3 regions of the Arthrobacter alpinus genome follow, and region 1 is predicted to be linked to each of the others. Evidence: riboswitches for the same ligand, from Rfam matches in the RefSeq annotation. Region 1 holds a riboswitch; each other region holds the start of a gene.

Region 1 (9,833 bases):
CTGGCTTGTGGACGTCCCCTGCATGCATGATCCGGGCCAGCCGGTGCACCCACGGCACGCTGACATCGAGCTGGTTCCAGATGAGCCCAAGAATTCCGCCAGGGCGCAGCACGCGGGCAAGCTCCGTGCTGGCCAGCAATGGATCGCACCAGTGCCAGGCCTGCGCCACCACGGCCACGTCAACAGAATCCGCCGGCAGGTTAAGGTCCTCGGCCCGTCCCACCAGGGCCTGAACCTGTGGCAGCTTGTGCCGCAGTTGCTCGAGCATGTCCGTTGAAGGGTCGACGGCGGTCACCGCCCACCCGCGCCCTGTCAACAGTTGGGTGTACTTGCCGGTTCCGGCGCCGACGTCCAGTGCATCGCGGATATCGGCGCCGGCGCTAAGCCACTCCAATGACGCCAGCGGATAGCTTGGGCGGACATCGTCATAGTGTTTGCCGCCCGCCTGAAAAGCGTTGGCCATCTCTGTGCGCCGCGTGCTGTCAAAGACCGGTCCGCCCGTCCCCGCCATGCCACTCCTGAATAGTTGTGCCGTTTCCGCCGTCCACTCTACCGGGGTCCGGACAAGCTCGAGCTCCGGAGCACCTCAGTCGGTGGCGCAGGGGGCTGCGCCGGCGGTTCCGGGCGTGTTCGGCGCCCACGATGGAAAGGTGCGCGAATCGTTGGCGGGCACCCAGCGTCCGGCGTCCACTACATAGTCCCAGCCCAACCCGTTGCGCAGGAGGGCGCCCACGCCGTCGATCAGACGCTGCGCGTCCTCCAGCCGGGAGCCTAGACCAAAGCTGGCACGCAGCGACCCCGAGGCCAGGCCCAGGCGGCGCAGCGCCGGGTGGGCGCAGAACTTGCCGTCACGCACGCCCACGCCATGCTCGGCGGACAAGTAGGCGGCGACCAGTCCGGCGTCGTACCCGGCGATGGAGAAGTTCACTACGCCGATGGAACCGCACTCGGCGTAGGCGTCCGAGTCGGTGAAGAGCTGGTGGACCGTGACGCCGTCGAGCTCCTGAAGCCCGGATACCAGGTGGGAGCGCAGCTGCTGCTCGTGGTCGTGCCATTGATTCGCGTCCAACGCGCCGAGTACCTGGGCGGCCCTGGCCAAGGTGGCGGCGCCGAGTACGTTGGGGGAGCCGGCCTCATGCCGGGCCGGGCCCTGCGTCCACAGCACCGATTCCATCCGGACGTCCTTGACGGCGCCGCCGCCGGCCAGATGCGGTTTGCCTGTGTCCAGCCAATCGGAGCGGCCAACCAGCACCCCCGCACCAAAGGGTGCATAGAGCTTGTGCCCGGAGAACGCCACGTAGTCGATGCCGCTGGCTGCGATGTCGATGCGCCGGTGGGGTGCCAGCTGGGCCGCATCCACCACAATCCGGGCCCCGTACTTGTGGGCCAGGGCGGAAAATTCCGCCACAGGGAGCACTTCGCCTGTCACATTTGAGGCGCCCGTGATAGCCAGGAGCACCACATTTCCTGCCCGCAGCTGCGTCTCCACACGGGACAATGTGGCGGCGATGGTGTCACCTGCGACGACCGAACGGTGGGGCAGCGCCTGCCACGGCAGCAGGTTCGCGTGGTGCTCAATGTCCAGGTACAGGACCTCACCGTTGGCGTTGGAGTTGCTTTCCAGCAGGGTCTGCACGCAGCCAGCCAGGAGGTTCAGGGAATCGGTGGTGTTGCGGGTGAAGATGACGGTGTCATCGGGCCGGGCACCGAGAAAATTAGCCACAATGTGCCGTGCATTTTCATACACCGAGGTACTCACCTGTGAGGCGAATCCTGCGCCGCGGTGCACACTGGCGTAGTAGGGCAGAATCTGCGCCAAGTGCGCGGCCACATCCTCCACAGCCGGGGCCGACGCGGCGTAGTCCAGGTTGGCGTACCGGACACTAGCGCCGTGGATCAACGGGGCTTTGAGGTCGTTGCCCACCACGGGCAGCAACGGTGAACTGGCGAGGGAAATGTTTTCCAAGATGGCAGAACTCATGAGGCTTCCTTAAAGGAAGGATTCTTATCTGACCCCGCCGTCAAAAAAGCAGACAGAGCCAAAAAATCCGCGCTTGCCATGACCGCTCCGGCCAGGCCAGGTCGTCACCCGGGGCACCCCGCCGCGAAAGGAGGGTTGCCGGCCAGCAAACCGGGGTTTAGCGCTGGCACTCGTGACCTATGCAAAAAATAGTAGCCCAACGGCGGGCCCGACGCATTTGTTACGCCGGGTAACGGGCGGTGGTGACTACCGAGCAAAGGCAAAAAAAGTACGACGGCGGTGACCGCCGTCGTACTTAACTCACCTGTGCTTGATGAAAGGATTAGGCGAGGAGGTCATCCCAGCCCGGGTTCAAGCGGCGCAAGACCTCTGCGTGCAAAATGGAATTAGTGGCCAAGGCGTTGCCGCCGAAGGGTCCATCCACGCCCTCGAGCGAGGTGAAGCGTCCGCCGGCCTCGGTGATGATCGGTACCAGGGCGGCCATGTCATACAAGTTCAGCTCGGGCTCGCAGGCAATGTCAACGGCGCCTTCGGCAACCATGCAGTACGACCAAAAGTCGCCGTACGCGCGGGTGCGCCACACGTCGTCGGTGAGCCCCAGAAATTCCTCCCGGTTGCCGCGTTCGGCCCATCCGGTCAGCGAGGAGTAGGAAAGGGAAGCGTCGGAGAGCTCGGTGACGTTAGAGACTCGGATGCGGGTTGCGGCGGCCAGGGATTTGCCCATGTACGCTCCGGTGCCCTCGGCAGCCCACCACCGCTTGCCTAAAGCCGGCGCGCTGACAAGGCCCACCACCGGCCGGCCCTCGTCGACCAAGGCGATCAATGTGGCCCAGACCGGAACGCCGCGCACAAAATTCTTGGTGCCATCGATCGGGTCGATGATCCAACGCCGCGAGCCGTGGCCGCTGCTGCCAAACTCCTCACCGAGCACGGCATCGCGGGGACGGACCCGGGACAGCTGGCTACGGATGGACTCCTCGGCCGCCTTGTCTGCATCGGTCACAGGCGTCAGATCCGGCTTGGTCTCAACCTGCAGATCCAGGGCCTTGAAACGGGACATGGTCAGGGAATCGACGGTGTCGGCCAGGACATGGGCCAGGCGGAGGTCATCGTTGTACGTCTGTGGGGGCGTCATACTCACCACGTTATCGGTAGTTGGGGGACTAGGCTGGCTGGCACGCGGGCGGGGAACAGGCCGACGCGTCGGATAGTCGCCGGAAAAATGCCGGATCGCCTGCGGTGGCGAGTTGGCCAGGTCTCGACCGCCGGTCAGTCGATCTGGCCAAGTTCCTTGGCCTCGGCGCGCCCTTCGGTGCGGTCGCTGGTGCCCAGCAGGCGCCGCAGCGACGCCAGCCGTGCCGGCCCGGCGTCGCCGGCATGACCGGCGGCAACATACGGGTCCAGGCCACAGTTGACGGCGACGCTGTCATGCTTGCAACCGCGTTCGCAGTCGTCGGTACCTGGTTGCAGGTCGGGGAAGGCCGCCAAGATCCTGTCGGGGTTCACATGGGCCAGCCCGAAGGAGCGGATGCCCGGGGTGTCAATGATCCAGGAGCGGGGCTCGCCGTCCTTCAATCGCAGGGCCAGCGCCGAGGATGAGGTGTGCCGGCCGCGACCCGTCACGGCATTCACGCCGCCCGTGGCACGCTGGGAGCCGGTGAGCGCGTTGACCATAGTGGACTTGCCCACACCCGAGTGCCCGACCATGACGCTGACCTTGCCGTCAAGGAATTCCCGCAGCTGTTCGACGGCGCCGCCAGCCAAAAGGGCGGAGTCACCGTCGTCGCTGCGCGCGTCAATGGCGGAGGCGGCGTCTGCGGCGCCTGCGGAAGCAGTGCGGCTGATGATGACTGTCATCTCCAGGTGCTCGTAGTTGGCCAGCAGTTCGGCAGGGTCCTTGATGTCTGCCTTGGTGATCAGCAGAATCGGGGCGATGCCCGAATCGTAGGCGGCCACCAGGGCCCTGTCGATGAAACCCGTGCGCGGCTCGGGGTTGGCCGCGGCCACCACGATGACCAGCTGGTCAGCGTTGGCCACCACTACGCGCTCAATCGGGTCCGTGTCATCGGCGCTGCGGCGCAACAGTGTGCGGCGTTCCTCCACGCGCACCAGGCGTGCCAGGGTGTCCGGCTTGCCTGAGGTGTCACCCACCAGGGCTACGAAGTCGCCGGCCACCACGGGGGAGCGGCGCAGTTCGCGGGCCCTCGCGGCGATGAGTAGGCGCTCGGTGGGCAGGTCCTCGTCCACGATGCCGGTGTAACGGCCACGGTCCACCGTGATGATGCGTCCAATGACGGCGTCATCATGTGCCGGTCGGTCCTTGGTGCGTGGCCTGCTGCCCTTTTTGTTGGGCCTGACCCTGACATCTGATTCGTCCCAGGTGCTGTAATCGTTTGCCATCGGCCTACGCTTCGGTCACAGTGGTCTGGGCCACCATGTCGGCCCACATCTGCGGGAAGGCAGGCATGGTTTTGGCGGTGGTGGCGATATCTTCCACCGTGACGCCGGGCACGGCGAGCCCGATGATGGCACCGGCCGTGGCCATGCGGTGGTCCTCGTAGCTGTGGAACACCCCGCCGTGCAGCGGGGCGGGGTTGATGATCAGCCCGTCCGGAGTTTCGACGGCGTTCCCGCCCAGGGCGTTGATCTCGGCAACCAGCGCCGCGAGCCGGTCCGTCTCGTGTCCGCGCAGATGGGCGATGCCCCGCAGCCGAGACGGGCCCGTGGCTAGGGCGCAGAGGGCGGCCGCGGAGGGGGCAAGTTCGCTGGTGTCGGCAATGTCGACACCGAGAATTTCGGGCCCTCCCGTCACCGTCAAGACGCCGTCGTCCAGGCTGACGGTGGCACCGAACTGTGGCAGGATCTCACGCCACTTATCTCCGACTTGGGTGGTATTCAGCGGCCAGTTCGGGATCCGCACGGTGCCGCGCGAGGCCAGAGCGGCGGCCAGGAACGGGCCCGCGTTGGAGAGGTCCTGCTCCAGGACCACGTCAAAGGCCGCAATGGGACCCGGGGCAACTATCCAGTGCTTAGGGGTGGAGTCATCCACCGTGACACCCAGGGACCGCAGCACCTGAACCGTCATGGAAATATGGTCAACACTGGGCACCGATTCTCCGGTGTGCTCCAGGTGCAGGCCCTGCGTGAACCGGGCGGCCACCAACAAGATGGCCGAGATGAACTGTGAGGAGCCGGCGGCATCGATGGCCACATGGCCGCCACGAACAGTGCCGGTGCCGTGGACCGTGAACGGCATCAGCCCGTCGGCACCGTCACTGACCTTGACACCCAGACCCGCCAGGGCGGCCACAATGGGGGCCATGGGGCGCACCCTGGCGGCGGGGTCGCCGTCGAAGCTCACCTCCCCTGACAGCAGCGCGGCCAGCGGGGGGACAAAACGCATGACAGTCCCGGCTAGCCCGCAGTCGACGGACGCATCCACGCAATGGCCAGCGGGGATGGGGGTGACCACCAGATCCGGCACGGGTCCGCTCCCGGGTACTTCCTGGATCCCCGCGCCCAGGGCGCGCAGGGCCTGGATCATCAGATCGGAGTCCCTAGAGGCCAGGGGCGCGCGCAGCCGGCACACGCCGTCGGCCACGGCAGCCAGAACCAGGTACCTGTTGGTCAGCGATTTGGATGCCGGAATGGTGACGGTGGCGTCCAAGGGTGTTGCGGCAAACGGTGCGGGCCAAGGGGCGGATGTCATGGGGTGGTTACTGTCCTGTCACGTCGTGGGCGAGCGCACGAACGTTCTTGTCTGCGGTGTGGATCTTCTTGGTGGCGGTCTTCTTGCCGGACTCGATGAGCCGTTCGGCACGCCAGGCAAGGCCCGGGCGGCCTGCCGTGTCAACGCTGGCCAGCAGGGCCCCGCCCAGCAGCCCGATGTTCTTGGCTAGCTGGCTGCGGCGGTGTGATTTTCCCTCCTTGGTGTCCGTGGCGGCGCTGCGATACTCCACAACGGTGCCCAGCCCGGCCGTCATGGCCAGAACGACGGCGGCGGGACGGGAGAACTTTCCGGTGGCCACCAGCACGCCAGCACCCACCTGAACTCCAGCCAGGATCTTGGCTAGGGACTTCTCGCTGGTTTGTACCGGCAGTGCGGCAGAAATGCGGCTCAGGACGGGGGAGAGCTGCTCCGCCGTCTGGTCTGCATGACGCAGCCGTTCCAAACCGGAAAGGATGAAGGACGAGGCAAGCATGGGGCGGGCAAGTGCGCGAACTAGTGACAAGGTACGGCCTTTCGTTTAAGTGCTGTGAAACCTCTGGTGCTACGGGCGAACGTTTGAACCTTGTTCCAAGTCTCGCACTTTGAGACGTGGTTTGCGGAATATTCGACGGCGTTGCCGGGTTTGCATGTGTACAAACAGCGGCGCATAGCCCGACTTGGGAGGGTATGAACCTATGAGGAAAGGTGGCAATGCAGACACTGACAGTAGACTTCTCTGTAATGAACATTTCCGAGCCTGAGCAAGTCATTGAGTCCGACGCGCAACGACGCAGCGGCCTTTCCCGCGAGGTTGCGGCAACGGTGAATACCGATGTGGATACCGTAGATGTTGCCACCGAGACGGTGGAGGCCCGCCGTATCCGTTTTGAACGTGACGCCATGCAATACGTTGACCAGTTATATTCGGCAGCCATGCGCATGGCACGCAATCCCAGCGACGCCGAGGACCTGGTGCAAGAGGCCTACACTAAAGCCTTTTCGGCTTTTCACCAATACAAGCCCGGCACCAATCTCAAGGCGTGGCTGTACAGGATTTTGACCAACACGTACATCAACTTGTACCGCAAACGTCAGCGTGAGCCACTGCAGTCCAATGCTGATTCCGTTGAGGATTGGCAGCTGGCACGTGCCGAGTCGCACACCTCCAGGGGCCTGCGGTCCGCCGAGACTGAGGCCCTGGATCACCTGCCGGACTCCGATGTGAAGAGCGCGTTGCAGGCCATCCCGGAGGAGTTCCGGCTGGCAGTGTATTTTGCCGACGTCGAAGGTTATGCGTACAAGGAAATTTCAGAGATCATGAACACCCCTATCGGGACCGTGATGTCACGGTTGCACCGAGGGCGGAAGCTTTTGCGGGACATGCTGGGCGAATATGCTGTGGAACGCGGATATGCCAATGGCACCGCGAACGAACTTAAGGAAACGGAGAAATAACGATGGGCGACTGCCAGAGCCTGGGTGATTGCGACGACGAACGCATCGCCCGAATTTATGAATACCTCGACGGGGCGCTGTCCCGTGCGGACCTTACGGAGATCAAGACGCACCTGGACGGATGCGCCGACTGCTCCCAGGAATACGACCTCGAGTGCGTGATCCGGACAGTGGTGAAGCGTTCGTGTAAAGAAGCGGCCCCCGAGACGCTCAAGGCGGCAATTTTGGCCCGCCTGCATGCGGGTAGGCCCGCGGGAGTTTAGCCTTCTGGTGGGCCCTCTAGCCCTCGGGCAGCCGCATCGAAATGGTGCGGTGCTGGCTTGCAGCCCGGCCCGTCACCCGGCGATGCAAGGATCCGGCGATCAGGTGTGCCTGGACCTTAGCCATCTCCGCCTTTTCGCCGCTAAAGAGTTCATCAACAGTGGTGCTCCACAACTGCAACCAACGGTTGAAATGAGCCAGTGTCAGGGGCTCCTTGACATGGATGTCGACGTGGATCTTCAGCGCATTCCTGCTGTAAAGGCCCGCCTTGAACAGCACTGTCTGCCAAAAGTCGGCCATGATGGGCATATGCCTGACCAGGTCCATGTGCACCACCTCCGTGAAGATGGGGCCGATGAGCGGGTCGGCAAACGCTCGCGTGTAAAAAGTTTCCACGAGCGTGAGGATGTCTTCCCGGGTGGCAATATCAGGACGGGTCGCGGCGCTGTCCTGGTGCGTAGGCTGGTAGGCGTTCAAGTGCGACGCCGTTCTACCGGATTTTAGGTGCTGGCTGGCCTGTGCCGAGATGCCCATGGGAGCTAGGCTGCCACAGCCAGCACGATGAGGATGCCGGCTATGGGCAGGGCAAGAACTTTCAGCCCCTCGGACGCGATGTAGGCGATGTGCATGGCGGTGCCGATCTTGGCTTTCACGGGAGCGGCGCCGTCGTGCGTCACCGCAGTCTGGGCCAGGGCCTTGGTCCGCTGGCCCATGGCCGGGCGCAAGACCAGCATTTGCAGCCCCAAGGCCGCGATGGACAGAATCAGCAACGCGCCAGCCATCGCGCTGACCAGCTCACCAGCGAAGAGCCAGGCCGCCACAATTGCTGCGGCCAGTAAGGCCTCCACATAGTTCAGCGCCGTGAAGACTAGCCGGCCAATACCCACGCCCAGCGCGTGCGTCATTCCCGGTGCACGGAACTTCAACGGCGTCTCAATGAAGGAAATGGCCACGATCATGCCAAACCAGACGAACGGCAGCATGGTCAGCAGTACCAGGGCAAACATGTCTACGGCTTTCTGTGGAGGAATTTCACTTCCACTCTATCCACAACGCAAAGGCCCGTCCCACCATCATGGCGGAACGGGCCTTTGCGCGTAAGTCAAGACTTATGCGTTGGGGCGCTTACCGTGGTTTGCGCCGCTACCCTTACGGTCCCGACGCTTGCGTGAACGCTTTGACATGGCTGCCTCCAATCATTGAAAAGATCCGAATAAGATCTGCCCCCAAGTATCCCATAACTGAAGGTTGCGCACCTAACCGGGGCGGATTTCTACAGCTGGTTCCAGCGGCGCAAGAACACCAAGGCCCCTGAACCAAGTACCAGCAGGAGAATCCCGCCGCCCAGCCATGCGGCGGTGTTGTTGGCGCCGGTGGCAGCCAACTTCTCATCCGTTGAACCTTGGGGGAACTGCCTTGAGCACTGTGGTGATGGTGGCACCCACAAAGCCTGCGGCGGTGTCGTCTGTCGGTTCCCAGCTCACGGATGCGCCGGTGGAGCTGGTGGCACTGTGCACTGCTGCCAGCTTGGTGGCCGCACTGGGAAGGGCCGGCTGGAGGCTGGTATCAATGGAAACCGCCGCCTCGGTTGTTGTTTGGACGCTATTGGCATCTACGGCGGACACCGTGGCCTTGCCCACGAAGGCTGCGGTGTAGGTGTGCGTTGCCGTGGGGCCGGGGGTGGTCTGATCAATGATGCCGTCGCCGTTGAAGTTCCAGGCAAAACTTGCAAGGGTGCTGTTGGGTGAGTAGGACTGCGAGGCTTTGAAGGTGATGGCTTCGCCGACCGGGAGGCGAATACGACGGGTGTGCCAAAATGGCCACAGGAGGCACAGCGGACGGCACTACAGGGTAAAACCTGACCTTCGCGTAGTCACCGAGCGCACCGAGGGCATTCACCTTCGCCAGCAGAGCGGGAAGGCTGGGCAGGACGGCCGGGCTCAGCTGGGCATCAGTGAGCACGATCACGGCCTTCGTGGCGTCAGGGCGCCAAGTGAGACCGGACAGTGGCGTGGCAAGGTCCCCCACCACGCCCTGAGGTGCTGTGTCGGTCCCTGAAGGAATAATGGCATCCAGTTTGGCCTGAACGTCGGCGATGGTGGTGGAGAAGTCCGAGAGCGCGGTGGCGGAGTTAGTGGCGCTATCCGTGTAGCCGACCGGTGCAATGCTGCCATTCATGGCGGCGAGCTGGCCTCCCTGAAATGGTGCCAAGTTCCTGGCCAGGGTCACGTTGGGCGCCATGGACAAGCTGGTGTCCAACACCAGGGCAATGTCAATGCCGGACGCGTGGACATTGGGCCCGGAAGTGGGTGCCGGGTTGTGAGCGGTGGTGTCCAGGAACTGCGCCAGAAAAGGCTTGGCCCTAGCAATCCGGGCGGCCACTTCCTGCGTCGCGGCGTCGATGGGGCTTTGCTGGGTGCTGCTGGG
Region 2 (9,833 bases), 1.9 Mb from region 1:
GAGCGCCCCGCCAATGGCGGCCGGGAAGCCGTAGCCGAGTCCGCCGGCGCCCTGGGCGGAGTGGAACTCGCCGTCCCTGGCATCCCAGCAGCTCCAGCCCCAGTAGGCGGAGATGGTCATGTCCCAGAAGGTCTGCATGTCCGCCGGAACTGCCTCACGGATGTCGGCCATGAACTTGCGCTCCAGCGCCAGATCCTGCCCGTCCAAGCGCGCCTGCACCTTGGCGAGCGTTTCGGCGACGACGGCCTGCGGGGTGGTTCCGTGCCATTGGGCCTTGTCCCCGTGAGGTTCCGTCAGTGCGGCGTCAAGGGCACTAAGCGCCTGGCCGGCGTCGGCACGGATACCCAGGGCCGGGCGGTTGGATTCCAGAACGCGGGGTTCGGCGTCGATCTGGATAATGCGTCCGCGCGGCTCCATGGTGAAGTAGTTGCTGGAGACCTCACCTAAGGAAGACCCGATGACCACTAGGACGTCGGCATCTTCGAGAACCTCGGTGACGTGCTTGTCCTCCACCCACGACTGCAGCGACAGCTCATGGTTCCACGGGAACGCACCATTGCCGCCGGGAGTGCACACCACCGGGGCGTTGAGCTTCTCCGCGATCGAGAGCAACTGCTGGTGGGCGTTCCCGCGGCGCACGCCGCCACCGGCCACAATGGCCGGGCGCTCGGCGGCGGACAGCCACTTCACGGCCTCCCGGACCAGTTCGACGCGCGGCGGGTTGTCGAAAGGGTCCGCCAGTGCGTCCTCGACCGCGGGCACAAAGATGGGATCGAGCAGCACGTTCTGCGGCACCTCGATCCAGACCGGGCCCTGCGGGGAGGACACCGCCTCCGTCCAGGCATCCTGGATGGCGGACGGGATGCCGGAGGCGTGCTGGATCAGCCGCTGGCTCTTGGTCACGTTGGCCGCTGACGCCTTCTGGTCATCGAGCTGGTGCAGCATGCCCTTGCGCCGGGCACCCAGGCCTTCCAACGGGATCTGGCTGGCCACCACAATCATGGGAACACACGTGGCGTAAGCCTCCTGCAACCCGGCCAGCGCCGTCAGGGCGCCTGGTCCGGTGGACAAGAACAGCACACCCACCTCGCCGGTGGCACGGGAGTAACCGTCGGCCGCAAAAGCGGAGTTATTTTCCACGCGGGAGGAGACAAAGTGCAAGGGCGAGCGGCCCAGGGCGTCAAAGAGCCCCAGGGCGTGCTGTCCGGGGATGCCGAATGCCGTCTTCGCGCCCAGGGCAGCCAACGTCTCCACAACAAGGTCCCCGCCATTGCGCTGGGGCTGGGCCTCGACCAGGATCTGGACGTCCGTCATTTGGCTGCTCCTTCGGTGGCGGTCGGCGCAAATCCGGCGGGCCGACGTCGTTCTTCGGCGTCCAGCGCCTGGGCCGCGTAGCCGGTGGGGGTCCCGAAACGGTCCCCCTCACGAAAGTTGTCAGCCATGAGCGTGACCAATTCAAAGCCGACATGGCTGGCTGCCACACCTGTGATTTCGGCGTGGTCGTAAGCCGGAGCCACCTCCACGATGTCCGCACCCACCAGGTTCATGCCGCGGAAGCCGCGGATGATCTCGATGAGTTCGCGGCTGGTGAGGCCGCCGGCCTCGGGAGTGCCGGTACCGGGGGCGTGCGCCGGGTCCAGGACGTCGATGTCGACGGAGATGTAGAGCGGTCGACTGCCGATCCGGTCGCGGATTTTCGCGACGGTTTCCAGCACGCCCTGGTAGTAAACGTCGGCGGCGGTGACGATACCGAAGCCGAAGCGGTGGTCGTCGTCCAGGTCCTTCTTACCGTACAGCGGGCCACGGGTTCCCACATGGGAGATGGCCTCGGTGTCCAGGATGCCCTCCTCCACTGCGCGGCGGAAGGGTGTTCCGTGGGTGTATTCGGCGCCAAAGTAGCTGTCCCAGGTGTCTAGGTGGGCGTCAAAGTGCAGCATGGCGATGGGTCCGCCAGCGCGTTCGGCCGCGGCTCGCAGTAGCGGCAAGGAGATGGTGTGGTCGCCACCGATGGTCAGCAGCTTGGCACCGCCGGCGGTCAGGTCCAGTGCGTTTCGCTGGATGGTCTCGATGGCCTCGTTGATGTTGAACGGGTTTACGGCCATGTCGCCGGCGTCGGCCACCTGGCAGTTTTCAAACGGTGAGACGTCCCAGGCGGGGTTGTAGGGGCGCAGCAGGCGGGATGCCTCACGCACATGATTGGCGCCAAAGCGGGCCCCGGGGCGGAAAGAGACGCCACTGTCGAAGGGGACTCCAACGACGGCGACATCGGCCGCGGCGACCTGGTCCAGGCGTGGGAGGCGTGCGTAGGTGGCCGCACCTGCGTAGCGCGGGATGCGGGAGGAATCGATCGGGCCAAGGTTGCCGTTGGCCTCGATACGGAGCTCTTTCATGGATGTCCTCGTTTTTAAGAGTTGACCTGCGTCACACGTTCGTTCACCATCGTACAACTGAAGTTGTCTAATGTGAACCAAAAGTTTTCCTTAGATAAAATACAGGGAACCCGGATAAGCTCACTCACCGCGCCTCCGTATAGATTTCGTCAAAACCGGGGCCGCGGCTCGGCGGCGGTGTTAGTCTCACTGAGCAGCAACAGCGCATTTTGTGAGGTACTGCGGCCGATCGGCCGTGCATCCTTGCTAGAAAGGACCCTCGCATGACATCCCTCTCCCAGGCGCCGCCGGACCCAGGGGATCGATTCAAGCCCAAGGGTACGCAGGCACTGCGCCACTGGCTCCTGGAAGGGATGCCTGAAAGTTCGGGCAAGCGGCAGGGCCCTCACGGAAAACCGTCCCCAGCCGACAAACCCCACTCCTGGTGGCGGGTCATGTGCCTGACGGGGCTGGATTACTTCTCAACCCTTGGCTACCAGCCGGCCATCGCCGCCCTGGCCGCCGGGGTCATGGCCCCCCTTGCCACCATCGTGCTGGTCCTGGTCACACTTTTTGGCGCCCTTCCGGTCTACAAGCGCGTGGCGCGCGAAAGCCCGCACGGCGCCGGCTCCATCGCCATGCTCGAACGCCTCCTGCCGAAGTGGTGGGGGAAGCTGTTCGTGCTGGCCCTGCTGGGTTTCGCCGCGACCGACTTCATGATCACCATCACCTTGTCTGCCGCCGATGCCACCGCGCATGTGTTGGAAAACCCGTTTGCCCCGAAGTTCCTTGATGGCCAGAACGTCATTATCACCCTGGTCCTGATTGCCGCGCTGGCCGCAGTATTCCTGCGCGGGTTCAAGGAGGCCATCGGTATTGCCGTGGTCCTGGTGGGCATTTTCCTGACCCTGAATCTGGTGGTGATCGGCGTTTCGCTGGTGCATGTGGTGGGCAGTCCGCTGCTGACGGCCGACTGGTGGACCGCACTGACCACCCAGCACGGCAGTCCAGTCATGGTGGTGGCCGTGGCGCTGCTGGTCTTTCCCCGCCTGGCCCTGGGCCTGTCCGGTTTTGAGACCGGTGTGGCCGTCATGCCGCAGATCAAGGGCCGCCCCAGTGACACCGAGGCCAATCCCGAGGGTCGTATCAAGGGCGCCCAGCGTCTGCTGACTACGGCGGCGCTGATCATGAGCACGTTCTTGATCACCTCGTCCCTGGCCACCACCATTTTGATCCCGGCCGCAGAATTCCAGCCAGGCGGCGCCGCCAACGGCCGCGCCCTTGCCTATCTAGCCCACCAACTGCTCGGCGAAGGCTTCGGCACCGCGTACGACGTCAGCACCATCGCCATCCTGTGGTTTGCCGGAGCCTCAGCTATGGCCGGTCTGCTAAACCTGGTCCCGCGTTACTTGCCGCGCTTTGGCATGGCCCCAGCCTGGGCCGGCGCCGTGCGCCCGCTGGTCCTGGTATTCACCGTCATCGCCGTCATCATCACACTGGTCTTCAAGGCCGACGTCGACGCCCAGGGCGGTGCGTATGCCACCGGCGTACTGGTGCTCATCACCTCGGCGGCCATCGCCGTCACGCTCTCCGCCCGGCGAAAAAAGCAGCGGGCGCAAACCATCGGCTTTGGCGCTGTGTCGCTGGCCTTCCTCTACACCACCGTGGCGAACTCGATCGAGCGCCCCGACGGGCTGAAGATCGCCCTGCTTTTCATCCTGGGGATCGTGGTGGTCAGCCTGCTCTCGCGCATGCGCCGGGCCTTCGAACTGCGGGCCACCTACATCCGCATGGACGAGGCCGCCATGAACTTTGTGGCATCCGTGGACGAGGGCACCATCAGGATCATCTCCCACGACCCCAAGACCCGCAACGCCGCAGCCTACCGCCGCAAACTCAACCACGCGGTGGCGGTCAACGCGATGGGGGATCCCCGCGACGTGCTGTTCATGGAGGTCATTGTCGATGATTCCTCCGACTTTGAAACGGCACTGGAGATCCGTGGCGTGATGCGCCACGGCTACAAGATCCTGGAGGTCCACGGCTCCAATGTGCCCAACACGATTGCCGCGGTGCTGTTGCACGTCCGCGACGCCACGGGCCTGATCCCGCACATTTACTTCCGGTGGAACGAAGGGAACCCGATCTACAACCTGCTCAAGTTCCTGTTCTTTGGCGAAGGCGAGATCGCCCCCGTCACTCGGGAAGTGTTGCGCGAGGCCGAGCCGGACCTCACCAAGCGCCCCTGGGTTCACGTCGGCTAACCCCGCGAGGGCGCACTTTCCGTGCGCGCCCGGCTCCGAGCGCACCCGGCTCCGCTAGCCTCCCGGACCGGAGGCTGCAGGAACCAGGATCCACAGCGCCTCGACGGGGGTGCCGTAGCGGTTTTCCCAGGAGTGTGGTTCGCGTCCTGAAAAGGAGAGCGTGTCCCCTGCCTGCAAGTCATAGGATTCCGCTGTCATGATCAGAGTCAGCTCACCGCTGATGATGTGCAGCACGTCCACGTCGCAGTCCACGGCGTAAAGCTCGGATTCGCCTCGCCCAAACGGGGCAATGGTGGCCGAGAGGATCTGAAGCCGGCGCTCGGACCTGGCCGTGAGCAGCCGCTCCACGATCCCGTCGCCGCCTAGGGAGATGCGCGGTCCCTCGCCGGCAGGGGTGAAGTGCGTCTCGGGGACGGCAAAGAGGTCCCCGATGGAGATGGAGAGAACTTGGCACAATGTCACCAAAGACGCCACACTTGGTGAGGTTAGATCGCGTTCCACCCGGCTAAGAAACCCCTTGGTCAGGCCGGTCGCATCTGCCACATGCTCAATAGTGAGTCGCTGGGACTGGCGCGCTGCCCGAATTCGGGATCCTATGGCCACCGGTGCCGTACTAGGCTCTACGGGCAACGCTTTCATTCTCGCTCCTTCTTGGTTGCGGGCCTGATGCGCCCACCGTGACTCTATACGGGCATCACACACACTTCGATTTTTTGACTGTTACCTCAATCACAGTTTAGCCTATTGGACAACAGATGTTGCCTACCAGGCAATTTTTTTGGGGAATCCCCCTCACAGCACCTTGGAGCACTACGTGACATTGAACATTGCAATAGTCGTCATTTACTTGGTGGCCATGCTGGCCTTCGGCTGGTGGGGCAAGTCCCGAACCAAGAACAATAGTGACTTCCTCGTGGCCGGCCGACGCCTTGGCCCCTTCCTCTACACCGGCACCATGGCCGCCGTCGTCCTCGGTGGAGCCTCCACCGTGGGAGGCGTGGGGCTAGGCTACAAGTTCGGCATTTCAGGCATGTGGCTGGTGGTTGCTATTGGCATCGGGGTACTGCTGCTGAGCCTGCTGTTTGCCCCCACCATCCAAAAGCTGAAGATCTACACGGTCTCCCAAATGCTGAGCCTGCGCTACGGCAAGGAGACCACCAAGATGTCGGGCATCGTCATGCTCGCCTACACGATCATGATCTCGGCAACTTCCACCGGCGCCTACGCCACCATCTTTGTGGTGCTGTTCGGCTGGGACCGCTGGCTGGCCATTGCCGTGGGTGGGGCCATTGTGCTCATCTACTCCACCGTTGGCGGCATGTGGTCCATCACCCTGGCCGACCAGGTGCAGTTCGTGATCAAGACCGTGGGCATCTTCTTCCTCATGCTCCCGTTCGCGTGGAACGCCGCCGGTGGCATCGACGGCATCAAGGAACGCGTTGACGCCAGCTTCTTCGCGTGGGACGGCATCGGCATCCAGACCATCATCACCTACTTCGTGGTCTACACCCTGGGCCTGCTGATTGGCCAGGACATCTGGCAGCGTGTCTTCACCGCCCGCGACCCACAGGTGGCCCGCTGGGGCGGCGCCACCGCCGGCATCTACTGCATCCTGTATGGCGTGGCCGGCGCCCTGATCGGACTGGCCGCCAAGGTAGCTCTGCCCACCATCGACGTCGCCAACCTGGGCAAGGACGTCGTCTACGCCGAAGTGGCCACCCACCTGCTGCCCATCGGCATTGGTGGGATCGTCATGGCCGCCGCCGTGGCCGCCATGATGTCCACCGCATCGGGTTCCCTGATTGCCGCCGCCACCGTGGCCCGCAAGGACGTTGTCCCGTTCGTGGCCAGCTGGTTCGGCAAAACCATCGACACCTCAGACAGCTCCAACCCCGAGCATGACGTCAACGCCAACCGCTGGTACGTGCTGGGCCTGGGGCTCCTAGTGGTCCTGATTTCCATTGTTGTCAACGACGTGGTGTTCGCCCTGACCATCGCCTACGACATCCTGGTTGGCGGTTTGCTGGTGTCCATCATCGGCGGCCTGGTGTGGAAGCGTGGCAACGGACTTGGCGCCGCCTGGTCCATGGTGGTTGGCAGCCTGCTGACCATCGCCCTGCTGGTGCTGTACGCCACCGGCGTGATCCCCAGCGCCGATGGCATCTACGCCAACGAGCCGATCTACTTTGGCCTGCTCGCCTCGCTGGTGGTCTACATCGCGGTCTCCCTACTGACCCCGGCAACGCCCGCGAACATCCGCAAGATTTGGGACGACCGCCTCGCAGCGGCTGCCACTGATTCCAATTCAGATGATATCGACACCGTCATGACGGGCAAGAACAGCACCACCGTGTAGTTCGACCAACGTAGGACGGCGGTTGGTGACGTAATAAATTACGTCATCAACCGCCGTCGTACTTTAAAGCGCTACGGTGGAAACCAGCTTCACGAGATGCGATGCCAAGCTCCGACTGGTCGCACGCCAACCCCATGTTCACAGGGTGGCTCGGATGAGGAAGTGACCTGCGGTGACTGGATCCGCGGGTAAGAGCACCCCCATCAAAGGTTTGATCATGGCAACTATTTCCGCAGACCGTAGCCGCTCTTCTCACAACGCCGCTCCCCGCACGGCCCCACCCTCAGCCGGCATCCCCGTTCTGCCGGCCGTGGATGTGAATTTGGGCGCCGTCACCTTTTTCACCCCCAGGGGTCACCACAGCTACTTCTGCGCCGCACCGGCACTGCTGGTGGACGCGCTGGCGGCGGCGGTGCGTGCCGCCCGCTGGGTACCGGAAATCGGCACGCTGGTGGTCACCATGGCGCAGACCGGTTCACGGGAGAGCCGCAGCCTGGGCTTCAAACTCGAAAAGTACTAGGCCGGCGCAACCCCGGCGGCTAGGCGATGGTGGCAATAACGGCGCCCTGCGCCACCTCGTCACCTTCTTGGACGTGCCACGTGAGCACGCCCGCGGCGGGGGCGTTGATTTCGGCGTCGAACTTGTCGATGGTGACCTCGGCCAGCACCTGGTAGGGGCGCACGGCGTCGCCGTCGGGCACCAGCCACAGGGTCAGCACGCCTTGGTCCTGCGGGTCCCCGGTCATCATCGGGAAAAGCACCTCAACCATTTTCACTGACCTGCTTCCGATCCGTGGCCGCCAACGCTGCGTGATTCCCAGCATATCCGCACCCTTTTTGCGCACGTCCTTTTCTCCGTGGCTAGCCGGGCGAAAGTGCGGTAGGCCGAAACTATTTTTCAAGGATCACCGGCCGGAAATTGCCACCAATACGCGCTACAGTAATGGCTTACTTGAGGAGTTCCCTACTGTGCCAGAACGCATTCCCACCCCCGTAGAAATCAGTCGCTGGCGCCAATATCTGGCCGACGAACGGGCCGAAGCCGCCGTTTACCGCGACCTGGCCAAACGCCGCGAGGGCGAGGAAAAAGCCATCTTGCTGGCCCTGGCGCAGGCGGAGGGCCGCCACGAAAAGCATTGGTTGAACCTTCTGGGCGAGCACGCCGAGCCGCCGGTGGCCGCGTCCGCCCGCAATCAGTTGCTGGGCCTGCTGGCCCGGTGCTTCGGTTCCGTCTTTGTGCTGGCCCTGGCCCAACGCTCGGAATCCCGCTCCCCCTATGCCACCGACGCCGACGCCACCGACGCCATGGCCGCCGACGAATCGATCCACGAAGAGGTGGTCCGAGGCCTGGCCACGCGGGGGCGCATCCGTCTCTCCGGATCGTTCCGGGCGGCGGTTTTTGGCGCCAATGACGGACTGGTCAGCAACCTCTCCCTCGTCGTGGGCATGGCGGCCACGGGCGTGGGCAGCCAGGTGGTTTTATTCAGCGGTGTGGCGGGGCTCCTGGCTGGCGCCTTGTCCATGGGGGCGGGCGAATTTGTTTCTGTGCGGTCCCAGCGTGAACTCCTGGACGCCTCCCAACCCACCCAGATCACCCTGTCCGCAGCTCCGTCGCTGGATCTGGAGAACAACGAGCTGGTGCTGGTGTACCTGGCCCGTGGCATGTCCCGCGAAGCAGCCGAACACCGTGCGGCCGAGCGCATGGGTGGCTTCACCTGCGACTGTGATCCCAGCCTGTCCCTGCGCCCCGACGAGTTCAAGTCCGCGGACGACCACGAAACCCTCGGCACTGCTTGGGGCGCCGCCACCTCCAGCTTCTGCTTCTTTGCCTCCGGCGCCATCATCCCCATCCTGCCGTTTGTGTTTGGCATGACGGGGGTGAGCGCCCTAGTCCTGGCCTGTGTGTTGGTGGGCCTGACGCTGATGGGGACTGGCGCCGTCGTCGGATTGCTCTCAGGCGCCTCACCGCTGTGGCGGGGACTGCGCCAGCTGGGTATCGGCATGGGTGCAGCGGCGGCAACGTATCTGCTCGGGCTGGCTTTTGGCGGGATCGTGGGCGGCTAGGACCATCCATCATGCGTACGACTCGCGACGAGTTTGGCGCCACTGGACAAGTTGCGCCGAAATCCGGGCGGGTCCTGCGCATAGCGGAAGGTTCTCCGCGCTAGCGCAGCACGATGGTCCTGTTCCCCTGGACTATCACCCGGCCCTCGCAATGCCAGCGCACGGCGTTGCTGAGTGCCTTGCATTCGGTGTCCCGCCCGGCAGCCACCAGATCCTCCGGACCGAAAGTGTGGTCCACCTCGACCACCTGCTGGGAGATGATGGGCCCCTCATCCAGTTCACTGTTGACGTAGTGCGCCGTGGCCCCAACGGTCTTCACACCGCGCGCATAGGCCTGATGGTAGGGCTTGGCGCCTTTGAAGCTGGGCAGGAACGAGTGATGGATGTTGATGGCGCGTCCCTCCAGGTGGCGGGTGAGCCCGTCGCTGAGGACTTGCATGTAGCGGGCCAGCACCACCAGTTCGACGTCGAACTGGTCCACCAGCTCCATCAGCCGCGCCTCCGCCTGTGGTTTGGTGTCGGCGGTGACGGGTACGTGGAAGAAGGCGATGCCGTGCCACTCCGCCAGCCGCTGATGGTCTGGATGGTTGGAAACCACAGCCACCACCTCCACCGGCAACTCCCCTGTGCGGGTGCGGAACAGCAGGTCGTTGAGGCAATGCTCAAACTTGGAGACCATGATCAACACCCGCCGCTTGGCGCCGTGCGGGCGCAGCTCCCAACGCATGCCGTGCTGTTTCGCCACCGGTTCCAGCGCCGCACGCAGCGCATCCTGGGTCA
Region 3 (9,833 bases), 1.5 Mb from region 1:
TGCCGATCTGCTGCCAGATAAGTTCCTGGCCGTCGGGGAACTTGCGGTTGCCGGGGACTGCGCTGCGGCCCAGCCGGTCCTCGAACGGGGTCAGGTCCTCAACGGCGACGCACCAGCCCATCCAGCCGCCACCTGCTGCGGAGCGGGCCTTGACGGCCTGACCGAACGGCGCTTTGTCCGATGCCGGGTGGTTCAGGCACTCAACAATTTCCACATAGTGGTGGTCGGTGAGGGGAATAATCATATTGCGGGTGCCGAAGCGCGGGTGTATTCCACCGCGTACTGCATCGACCCCGAGGGCGGTTGCGATTCGCTCCGTGGTGGCAGCCAATCCATCTGATTCACAGGCGTAAGAGACATGATCCATTCGCATAGGATCATCTTGGCACTTTGTGATGCGGCTCTCGACTTAGCGTTCCCTAAGCCTGGTGGGATGTCCTGTGACCTGGGTGCCCCCGCGGTCAGGAATGTGGGGCAGAATTGACCCTGTGACTGATTCTGCTGCCGCCCTGATCCGACCCGACGCCGCCACCATTGAGACGCGTATAGCCACGGCCATTGCCGCAGAGCTGGGAGTCCGTGTGGCCCAGGTCCGCGCCGCCATTGGGCTGCTGGACGACGGCGCGAGCGTGCCCTTCATTGCCCGGTACCGGAAAGAGGCCACCGGGACCCTGGACGACACCGCGCTCCGTGACCTTGAGGAGCGGCTGCGCTACCTCCGCGAGCTTCAGGCCCGGCGCCTGGCGGTCTTGGAAACCATCCACGGACTCGGCAAGCTCACGGCCGTGCTGCGCTCCGCCATTGACGCCGCTGCCACCAAATCGGAGCTGGAAGACCTTTACCTGCCGTACAAGTCGACCCGCAAAACCAAGGCCGACGCCGCCCGTGAAGCTGGGCTGGAACCTCTCCTCGACGTGTTGCTGGCTAACCCGGCACTGACCCCCGGCGTGGCCGCCGACGCCTACGTTAGCGCTGCCAAGGGCGTGCCCAGCCCCGACGATGCGCTGGCCGGTGCCCGCGCCATCCTGATTGAGCGGGCAGGGCAGGACGCGGCGCTGGTGGGGGAGCTTCGGGAACGGCTATGGAAGACGGGCCGGCTGGGCTCGAAAGTGAAAACCGGCAAGACCGCTGAGGGTGAGAAGTTCAAGGACTACTTTGACTTTTCCCAACCGCCCCACACGCTGCCCAGTCACAGGGTTCTGGCCCTGCTGCGCGGCGAAAAGGAGGGCGTGCTGACACTGGATTTGGCTGAGGCCAACACCCGCGACGCCGACGCGCACGCGCAGGCCCGCGCCGCCTATGAAAACGCCGTGGCTCATTCCCTGGGCATCAGCGAGTCCGGCCGTGCTGCGGACACCTGGCTGATGACAAGTGCCCGCTTGGCCTGGCGCACCCGCATCCTGACCCGGCTTTCCGTGGACCTGCGGGTCCGGATGTTCCAACGCGCCGAGGAGGAATCGGTGCGCGTCTTTGCCGCCAATCTGCGCGATGTGCTGCTGGCGGCACCGGCCGGAAACAAGGCAACCCTGGGCTTAGACCCGGGCCTGCGCACCGGCACCAAGGTGGCCGTAGTTGACGGCACCGGCAAGGTGGTCGCCACCGACACGATTTACCCGCACGCCCCCGCCAAGCGATGGAATGAAGCCCTCGCCACCCTGCACGCGTTGGCGCTCAAGCATCAGGTGGAACTGGTGGCTATCGGCAACGGGACCGCGAGCCGGGAAACCGACAAGCTGGCCGCGGAACTGCTGGCCGAACTCAAGCACAGCAACCCCAAGATGAAGGTGACCAAACTGGTAGTCTCCGAGGCCGGCGCCTCGGTCTACTCGGCGTCGGCCCTGGCCAGCGCCGAACTGCCCGGCATGGACGTCTCCTTGCGCGGGGCCGTCTCGATCGCCCGCCGCCTGCAGGACCCGTTGGCTGAACTCGTCAAGATCGATCCCCAGTCCATCGGTGTGGGCCAGTACCAGCACGACCTCACCCCGGCCAAGCTGGAACGCTCCCTGGACGCCGTCGTCGAGGACTGCGTGAACGCCGTGGGTGTGGACCTGAACATGGCTTCCCCGGCGCTGCTCTCGCGGGTGGCAGGGGTGGGGCCGTTACTGAGCGAGAACATTGTGGCCCACAGGAACCAGCACGGCCCGTTCAGCAAGCGGCGGGACCTGCTGAAGGTGGCGCGGCTGGGCCCGAAGGCCTTCGAGCAATGCGCCGGGTTCCTGCGCATCACCGGCGGCTCGGAGCCTCTCGATGCCTCCAGCGTCCACCCGGAGGCCTATGGGCTGGCGCGGAAGATCCTCACCTCCGTGGGTGCCCAGGCCGCCGAGATCTCCGGAGGGGTGGGTGCAGCCGCAAGCGTCAACCCGGGCGAGTTTGTCGATGGCAGCTTTGGTCTGCCCACCGTCAAGGACATTGTGGCCGAGCTACAAAAACCCGGCCGCGACCCCCGCCCCCGCTTTGAAACCGCCACGTTCGCCGAAGGCATTGAGAAGATCACCGACCTTCGCCCCGGCATGATCCTGGAAGGGGTGGTCTCCAATGTGGCGGCCTTTGGCGCGTTCGTTGACATCGGCGTGCACCAGGACGGGCTGGTCCACGTCTCCGCCCTGAGCAACTCCTTTGTCTCCGACCCGCATGCCGTGGTTAAATCCGGCCAGGTGGTCCGGGTCTTGGTCCTGGAGGTGGAGCCCGAGCGCAAACGGATTTCCCTCACCTTGCGCCTTGACGATCAGGTCACGTCGGCGCCGGGCACCGGCCGCACCCGCGAGGCAGGTGAGCGGAAGGGGAACGACGCCGGCTCCGGGAAGTCGGCGCGCACCCCACCCCGGGCGGGCGGCCAGTCTCGCCCTAGCGCCCAGCCAGCCCGTCAACCGCGTGCGGCAACAGCCCCGCCGTCGGCCAACACGGCCATGGCCGAGGCCCTGCGCCGGGCAGGTCTGGGAAAATAGGGCGGGACCGCCAGCCCGTCAGTCAATAATTCGATATATCTCAGGTTCTGCCCAAAATTTCAATCAGTGATTCGCCAAAAGTCATAAACACGTCATATTCTTGCTCCCTCACTAGCTTTCTTCCACACTGGAGATAGGTCATGAGTGTCAGCGATTTGCCCCGGCTCGCTGACCGGCAACCCTCCACCGTGGTGGGGTGCCCCGGGTGAAGACCTGGTACCGAACCGCCCGGTTTCGGTGCAAGCGCGGGCCGCACGGCTCATCTTCCCCTTTGGGGCCAAGGTGGGCCATTGTTGCAGGCCTCTACTGTGAAGGAATCCATTCATGAGTAACGGTTGGTCATTTGAAACCCGTCAGATCCACGTAGGCCAGGAGCCGGATGTCACCACCGGTGCCCGCGCCCTGCCGATCTACCAGACAACATCCTTTGTGTTCCCGTCCACCGAGAGCGCCGCGGCACGGTTTGCCCTGACAGAACTGGAACCGATTTACACCCGCCTCGGCAACCCCACCCAGGATGCCGTTGAGCAGCGCATCGCCAGCCTGGAAGGCGGCGTCGGCGCCCTGCTGCTCTCCTCAGGCCAGGCCGCCACCACCTTCGCCATCTTGAACCTGGCCCAGGCCGGGGATCACATTGTCTCCAGCCCCAGCGTGTACGGCGGCACGTTCAACCTCTTGGCGCACACCTTGAAGAAGCTGGGCATCGACGTCACTTTTGTCTCGGACCCGGACAACTTGGATGAATGGCGCTCAGCCGTCCAGCCGAACACCAAGGCGTTCTTTGGCGAGACCGTCTCCAACCCGCGCCAGGACGTGCTGGACCTGGAAAACATCAGCGCCATCGCCCATGAAGCAGGCGTGCCGCTGATTGTCGACAACACCTTGGCCACCCCGTACCTGATCCGCCCCCTAGAGTGGGGTGCGGACATTGTCATCCACTCCGCCACCAAATACTTGGGCGGACACGGCACGGCCATTGGCGGGGTGATTGTCGACGGCGGCAAGTTCGACTTCGCAGCGGACCCGGAAAAGTTCCCCGGCTTCAACACCCCGGATGAGACGTACAACGGTCTGGTCTACGCTCGAGACCTTGGCGTCGGCAGTGCCCTGGGCGCGAATCTGGCCTACGTCCTCAAGGCCCGCGTGCAGCTACTGCGCGACCTTGGCTCAGCCATTGCCCCGTTTAACGCCTTCCTCATCGCCCAGGGCATTGAGACACTGAGCCTGCGCATGGAACGCCACGTCAGCAACGCCGTCACAGTGGCACAGTGGCTTGAAAACAATCAGAACGTGGAATCCGTGGTTTACGCCGGCATCCCGTCCAGCCCGTGGTTTGAGCGGGGCCGCAAATACGGCCCCAAGGGCACCGGCGCAGTCATCGCTTTTGACATCGTGGGCGGCGCGGAGGCTGGCAAGCGTTTCGTTGACGGACTGGAACTGCACTCGCACGTCGCCAACCTCGGTGACGTGCGCTCCCTGGTGATCCACCCGGCGTCGACCACTCACGCGCAACTCTCACCCGAGCAGCAGCTCGCCGCCGGAGTTCGCCCCGGACTGGTGCGCCTCTCCGTGGGCCTCGAAGGCGTGGAGGACATCATCGCCGACCTTGAAGCCGGTTTTCGCGCAGCAAAATCAGCGTGACACCGGTAAGTCCGACGGCGGCGGAGGTGAATGTGCGCTCCCCTGAGGCAGGAACCGGAACACCAATTCCGGCCAGTGCGCCCTGGTCTGCGGCTGTGGGACAGGGCGGCGGTGTGCTGCGCTCCGTGGACATCGGCGCCCTTGAGCTGGAGGCGGGCGGGGAGTTGCCGACCGTCACCCTGGCGTTTGAATGCTGGGGTGTTTTGAACGCGGCAGGCACCAACGCAGTGCTCATCCAGCACGCGCTGACCGGCAGCACCCATGTCAGCCGAGGTGACTCCGAGGAGGACGGTTGGTGGGAGGGCCTGGTTGGGCCGGGCGAGGTCATCGACACGGACAAGTACTTTGTGGTGGCGGCGAACATGCTCGGCGGATGCTACGGCACCACCGGACCCTCCAGCATTGCCGCCGACGGTGCACCTTACGGTTCCCGGTTCCCCTTGGTCACCATCCGCGATTCCGTGGTGGCGGAGGCGCGGTTGGCGGACAGGCTCGGCATCACCTCATGGCACGCGGTCATTGGCGGGTCCATGGGCGGGGCCAGGGCGCTGGAATGGGCGGTGACGTTCCCGGAACGAGTGCGACGGTGCGCGGTGGTGGCCTCCTGCGCGGCAAGCACCGCCGAGCAGATAGCGTTTTCGCAGGCCCAGGTGTTGGCCATCCGCCAGGACCCCCATTTCGCCGGCGGGGACTACTACGACGGCGCAGCACCCACCTCGGGCTTGGGATTGGCCCGGCGGATCGCCCACATCACCTACCGCTCCGAAACGGAGATGGAACAACGCTTTGGGCGGGCCGCGCAGGACGGTGAAAACCCGCTGCACCTCGGGCGGCTTCGCCCGGTGGTGGGAGGTTCCTTTGCCGGCCGCTACCAGGTGGAAAGCTATCTTGACCACCAAGCACGCAAACTGGTGAGCCGTTTTGACGCCAACAGTTACATTGTCATCACCGAGGCCCTGATGAGCCATGATGTGACGCGCGGCCGCGGTACCTTGACGCAGGCCCTGACCCGGACCGAAGGGGTGCAGTTCCTTGTTGCCGCCGTTAGCAGCGACAGGCTGTACTTCCCGTCCCAGTCACAGGAACTGGCCGCGGCCCTGCCCGGGGACGTAAAAGTGCACAACATCGACTCCGCCATTGGGCACGACGGGTTCTTGACCGAGGTAGGGACTGTGGGGGATCTGCTGCGGGAGTCCTTCTTCGCGCAGTAGACCCCGGTGCCGCTTAGAACGCCTTGAAGATCGCTTCGCGGTGGATGGCGTACTGTTCGGCCGTGACCTGGCCGCTGCGGCGGGCGGAGTCGAGGGCGTCCAGCTGGCGCTTGAGCTCGGCCTCGGCCCGCATCCGCTCGTTGGCGAACCCGGTGGTTTGGTGCCCGTGCGAACTGTCGTAATTTTTCATCGGGACACCGTTGAGCAGGGTACCTGAGTAGGGGGTCTGGTTTGCCTGGTGTGCGACGCCGGGCTGTCCGGTGGGAGAAGGCGGGCCATACGGGTTAGAGTCCCGTGCCCGTTTCTTCCGGCCTGCGGCCCTGACGAAACTTGAAAAGAGTGCCAAGCCGATGATGATGAAAATGAACCACGGCTGGAGCGAGAAAGAACTCGAAGATGACGCGGCCACGTCACCGGCCGACACTAGGTTGAGCACACTAAGCACAACACACCTCTTCTAAGTTCGAAGCGCAGAATGTTCGCGCTTCTTCCCATCTTAGTCTTGAAAGCAGATCTTGGCCTGAACGCTGGTGGGTGCGTTTGCGACGTTGCGGCCCCATCGCCGGCTGGGGTTTCGCGGCACGGAAAATTGACAGGAAATTCGCAGACTTTACCTTGTCCATCACTCCATAGCCGCCACTAGTGTGCACTTTATGACGCACATGCCAACTGCTCCCCATGACGGGGCCAGTGCCCCGGCGGTCACTGCACGGCGCTGGTGGACGCTGACTACTGTAGCTCTCGCCCAACTCATGGTGGTGCTGGATACGACGGTGGTGAACATAGCGCTTCCCTCGGCGCAACGGGATCTTGGGTTCACCGATGGGGAGCGTCAGTGGGTGATCACGGCCTACTCGCTGGCCTTTGGCAGCCTGCTGCTGCTGGGCGGTCGACTCTCTGACCTGCTGGGCAGAAAACGGACCTTCATCATCGGCCTGATCGGTTTTGCCGGCGCCTCCGCGCTGGGTGGCGCGGCAGGCAGCTTCGGCATGCTTGTTCTGGCCCGTGCCATCCAGGGAATGTTCGGTGCCCTGCTGGCGCCCACGGCCCTGGCCGTGTTGACCACCACGTTCACCATCCCCAAGGAACGGGCCAGGGCCTTCGGCGTCTTTGGTGCCATTGCCGGAGCCGGCGGCGCCTTCGGGCTCCTGCTGGGAGGGTTCCTCACCGAAGATTTCAACTGGCGCTGGAACCTATATATCAACGTCTTCATCGCCGTTTTCGCTGTGATCGGCGCCAGCATCTTCCTCAGCCACACAACCGTTCACGGTCCCCGCCCCAAGTTAGACATCCCCGGCACGGCGTTGGTCTGCGCCGCCTTGTTCGGCCTGGTCTACGGCTTCTCCAATGCCGAAACCGACGGCTGGCATGCGCCGGCGACGTGGGGAATGCTCGTCGCGGCGGTGGTGCTGATGGTCGCGTTCGTGCTGTGGCAGCGCCGCGCCGCGCACCCGATCCTCCCGCTGCACATTGTGCTTGATCGCAACCGTGGTGCCGCCTACGCCTCGGTCCTGATCGCCGGTGCCGGCATGTTTGGCATCTTTTTGTTCGTCACCTACTACGTCCAGACGTCCCTGAACTATTCACCGATCCAGACGGGCATCGGCTTCCTGCCCATGATCGGGATGCTGGTCCTGGCCGCGCAGCTGTCCACCAACATCTTCTTGCCACGGTTCGGGCCCAAGATCATTGTCCCCATCGGCATGGCCCTCTCCGCAGGGGGCATGGCCTACCTGACCCACCTGAACCTCACCAGCAGCTACGCCGGTGACCTCCTGCCGCCGCTGATGATCATCGGTTTTGGCATTGGCGCGGTCATGCCGGCGGCCATCCAGACCGCCACCTACGGCGTGGACCGCGAGTTTGCCGGCGTCGCCTCGGCCCTGGTCAACACGAGCCAGCAGGTGGGTGGTTCCGTCGGTACAGCACTGCTAAACACCTTGGCTGCCACGGCGGCCACCAGCTACCTGGCCGCGCATGTGCCGCCGACTGCGGAGATCGCCGCCCAAGCCGCCGTCCAAAGCTACACGGTCGCGTACTGGTGTGGGGCCGGCTTCTTCGCCTTCGGGGCGGTCCTTGCTGCACTCTTGTTCCGGCGGAAGGGCCAGGGCCAGTCCCTGAACGTGGAGCACACGGGCTTGGCAGAGTCCCCGGAGGGCACGTTGGCCGACGTCGAACGGGCCGCCGTCGATCTAGCCCCAGTCGAACTGGCCGCGGCACGCCCAGCAGAAAGCCCAGCCGAACACGTGGCCCGCCATCGGGCCTAGGCAGTGCGCACGGGTGCGGCATTTGTGAAAAACCGGCTCGCGGGCGGAGCCTAGTCGTTGGCCCCGGGCAGCACCCCGGGCAGCACCCCGGGCCCGAAGACCGGCCCCGGGATGGGGCGTTTGGGTGTGATGCCGTCTCCGGAAGACTGGTGCCGCAGCCTGCGCAGCACCCACGGGACCAAGAATTCTCTGGCCCAGACCAGGTCCCCCGCCCGCGCCGTCTGCCACCTCTGCGGGGGCAGCGGGGTGGGCAGGCGCGGGACGAGCGTGTGGGGGACGTTCAGCGCATTCAAGGCCATGATGGCGATGGTGTGGTGGCCCAGCGGGGCGAAGTGTAGGCGGTCGCCAGCCCACATTTGCGGGTCGTTCAGCTGGCGCAGGGACCACATGTCGGCCACGATCGCGTCGTGCCGTGCGGCGATGGTGCGCAGGTTCTCGTTGTAGATGGCCACCCGCCCGCGCACCTTGCCCAGCACGGGGGTGTCGCGGATGTCCGGGCCGTTGAACAACAACACGGTGGCGCCGGCCGCTGTCATTGTGGCGACGGCCGCATCCAGCGACTCGGCTAGGATGTCAGGGTCGGAGCCTGGCCGGATCAGGTCGTTGCCGCCGGCGGAGATGCTGATCAGGTCGGGCTTGAGCGACAGTGCCGGTTCCAGTTGTTCACCCAGGATTTGACCCAGGAGCCGGCCGCGAATGGCCAGGTTGGCGTAGCAGAAGTCGTCCTGGTCGCGGCTGAGCTCCTCGGCGACCCTGTCCGCCCAGCCGCGGTAACCGCCCGGGCTGCTGGGTTCGGGATCGCCAATCCCCTCGGTGAAGGAGTCACCCATGGCCACATAGCGGTTCCACGGGTGGCGGGGCGCTAACCGCGGTGACTCGGTGGTTGATTGCTGACGGGGTGCCGTAAATTCATTCACCCTCCCATCCTGCCCTCCAGAGTGGTGGTTGTGCCACCACGGCTTCGCCGGTGATGGGCTGGCGATGATTCTGTGTCCGCCCCAGCCCATGAAAAGATGGGGCATGAGTGAAACCCCTACAGTCCTTTGGTCCCGCCCCGAAAACGAGCGCCCCGGCACCCCCCTGCTGGTCATGTTCCACGGCTACGGCGCCGATGAGGCCGATCTTTTCGGTCTGGCAGCCCAGCTTCCCGCCGACTTCACAGTGGCCTCTATCCGTGCTCCCGGAAAGGCCGGCCCCGGGTATGCCTGGTTCCCGCTGCGCACGGACCTCTCCTACTCCCTTGACTCCGTCACCGAAGCTGCCGGCCACGTTCAGGCCTGGTTCGACGGCGTCCGCACCGCCCACACATCGGTCACCTTACTGGGCTTCTCGCAGGGCATGTGCATGGCCACAACGCTGCTGCGCCACCGGCCCGCGGACTACGCCGCCGTCGTCGGACTTTCAGGTTTTGTGGTGGAGGCCCAGGGCAACGACTACTTTGACGACGCCGCCGTGGCCGCCGCGAAGCCGGAGGTGTTCTGGGGCCGGGATCAAGCCGACCCTGTCATTCCAGCCGCCTCGGTGGAGTTCACCAACACCTGGATGCGTGCCCACGTGCAGCTGACCAAGGTCCTGTATGCCGGGATTTTCCATGGCATCAACGCCCAGGAAATGGCGCATGTCAGCGAGTTCCTGCAGTACAAGGTGCTCAAGTAACGGTATTTATGCACGGCGGCGGGCACCCCGGCTGGGGTGCCCGCAGCCGCACTTTTGCAGTGCTTGAGGCGTTACTTTCTGGCTTTGATCCGGACGGTTTCGCCGTTGACGGT

What was found. Region 1 has a riboswitch for S-adenosylmethionine ahead of AOC05_RS10550 (aminotransferase class V-fold PLP-dependent enzyme). Riboswitches for the same ligand answer to the same signal wherever they lie in the genome.
Region 2: linked by a shared signal. The riboswitch ahead of AOC05_RS01840 (hypothetical protein) and the one ahead of AOC05_RS10550 (aminotransferase class V-fold PLP-dependent enzyme) in region 1 are both predicted to bind S-adenosylmethionine.
Region 3: linked by a shared signal. The riboswitch ahead of AOC05_RS03395 (bifunctional o-acetylhomoserine/o-acetylserine sulfhydrylase) and the one ahead of AOC05_RS10550 (aminotransferase class V-fold PLP-dependent enzyme) in region 1 are both predicted to bind S-adenosylmethionine.

What each region holds. Positions count from the first base shown of each region.
Region 1 covers NZ_CP012677.1:2,336,248-2,346,080, reverse strand. The annotation lists gene AOC05_RS10555 (class I SAM-dependent methyltransferase) at 1-511, opposite strand, end outside; gene AOC05_RS10550 (aminotransferase class V-fold PLP-dependent enzyme) at 587-1,981, opposite strand; SAM riboswitch class IV at 2,046-2,159, opposite strand; gene hisN (histidinol-phosphatase) at 2,304-3,116, opposite strand; gene AOC05_RS10540 (ribosome small subunit-dependent GTPase A) at 3,251-4,381, opposite strand; gene aroA (3-phosphoshikimate 1-carboxyvinyltransferase) at 4,386-5,690, opposite strand; gene AOC05_RS10530 (DoxX family protein) at 5,698-6,213, opposite strand; gene AOC05_RS10525 (sigma-70 family RNA polymerase sigma factor) at 6,432-7,145, shown strand; gene rsrA (mycothiol system anti-sigma-R factor) at 7,148-7,408, shown strand; gene AOC05_RS10515 (group III truncated hemoglobin) at 7,425-7,940, opposite strand; gene AOC05_RS10510 (hypothetical protein) at 7,946-8,413, opposite strand; gene AOC05_RS20805 (50S ribosomal protein bL37) at 8,516-8,590, opposite strand; gene AOC05_RS19790 (LPXTG cell wall anchor domain-containing protein) at 8,680-8,790, opposite strand; gene AOC05_RS20800 (hypothetical protein) at 8,795-9,181, opposite strand; gene AOC05_RS10500 (hypothetical protein) at 9,096-9,833, opposite strand, start outside; gene AOC05_RS10495 (cutinase family protein) at 9,769-9,833, opposite strand, start outside.
Region 2 covers NZ_CP012677.1:429,134-438,966, reverse strand. The annotation lists gene AOC05_RS01865 (thiamine pyrophosphate-binding protein) at 1-1,314, opposite strand, end outside; gene speB (agmatinase) at 1,311-2,390, opposite strand; gene AOC05_RS01855 (APC family permease) at 2,654-4,633, shown strand; gene AOC05_RS01850 (helix-turn-helix domain-containing protein) at 4,688-5,272, opposite strand; gene AOC05_RS01845 (sodium:solute symporter) at 5,490-6,989, shown strand; SAM riboswitch class IV at 7,077-7,190, shown strand; gene AOC05_RS01840 (hypothetical protein) at 7,207-7,509, shown strand; gene AOC05_RS01835 (biotin/lipoyl-containing protein) at 7,529-7,759, opposite strand; gene AOC05_RS01830 (VIT1/CCC1 transporter family protein) at 7,959-9,053, shown strand; gene purU (formyltetrahydrofolate deformylase) at 9,154-9,833, opposite strand, start outside.
Region 3 covers NZ_CP012677.1:799,157-808,989, forward strand. The annotation lists gene AOC05_RS03385 (VOC family protein) at 1-373, opposite strand, end outside; gene AOC05_RS03390 (Tex family protein) at 468-2,945, shown strand; SAM riboswitch class IV at 3,082-3,197, shown strand; gene AOC05_RS03395 (bifunctional o-acetylhomoserine/o-acetylserine sulfhydrylase) at 3,270-4,586, shown strand; gene metX (homoserine O-acetyltransferase MetX) at 4,652-5,797, shown strand; gene AOC05_RS19255 (hypothetical protein) at 5,811-5,987, opposite strand; gene AOC05_RS03410 (MFS transporter) at 6,451-8,064, shown strand; gene AOC05_RS03415 (SGNH/GDSL hydrolase family protein) at 8,115-8,894, opposite strand; gene AOC05_RS03420 (alpha/beta hydrolase) at 9,085-9,720, shown strand; gene AOC05_RS03425 (RNA-binding S4 domain-containing protein) at 9,792-9,833, opposite strand, start outside.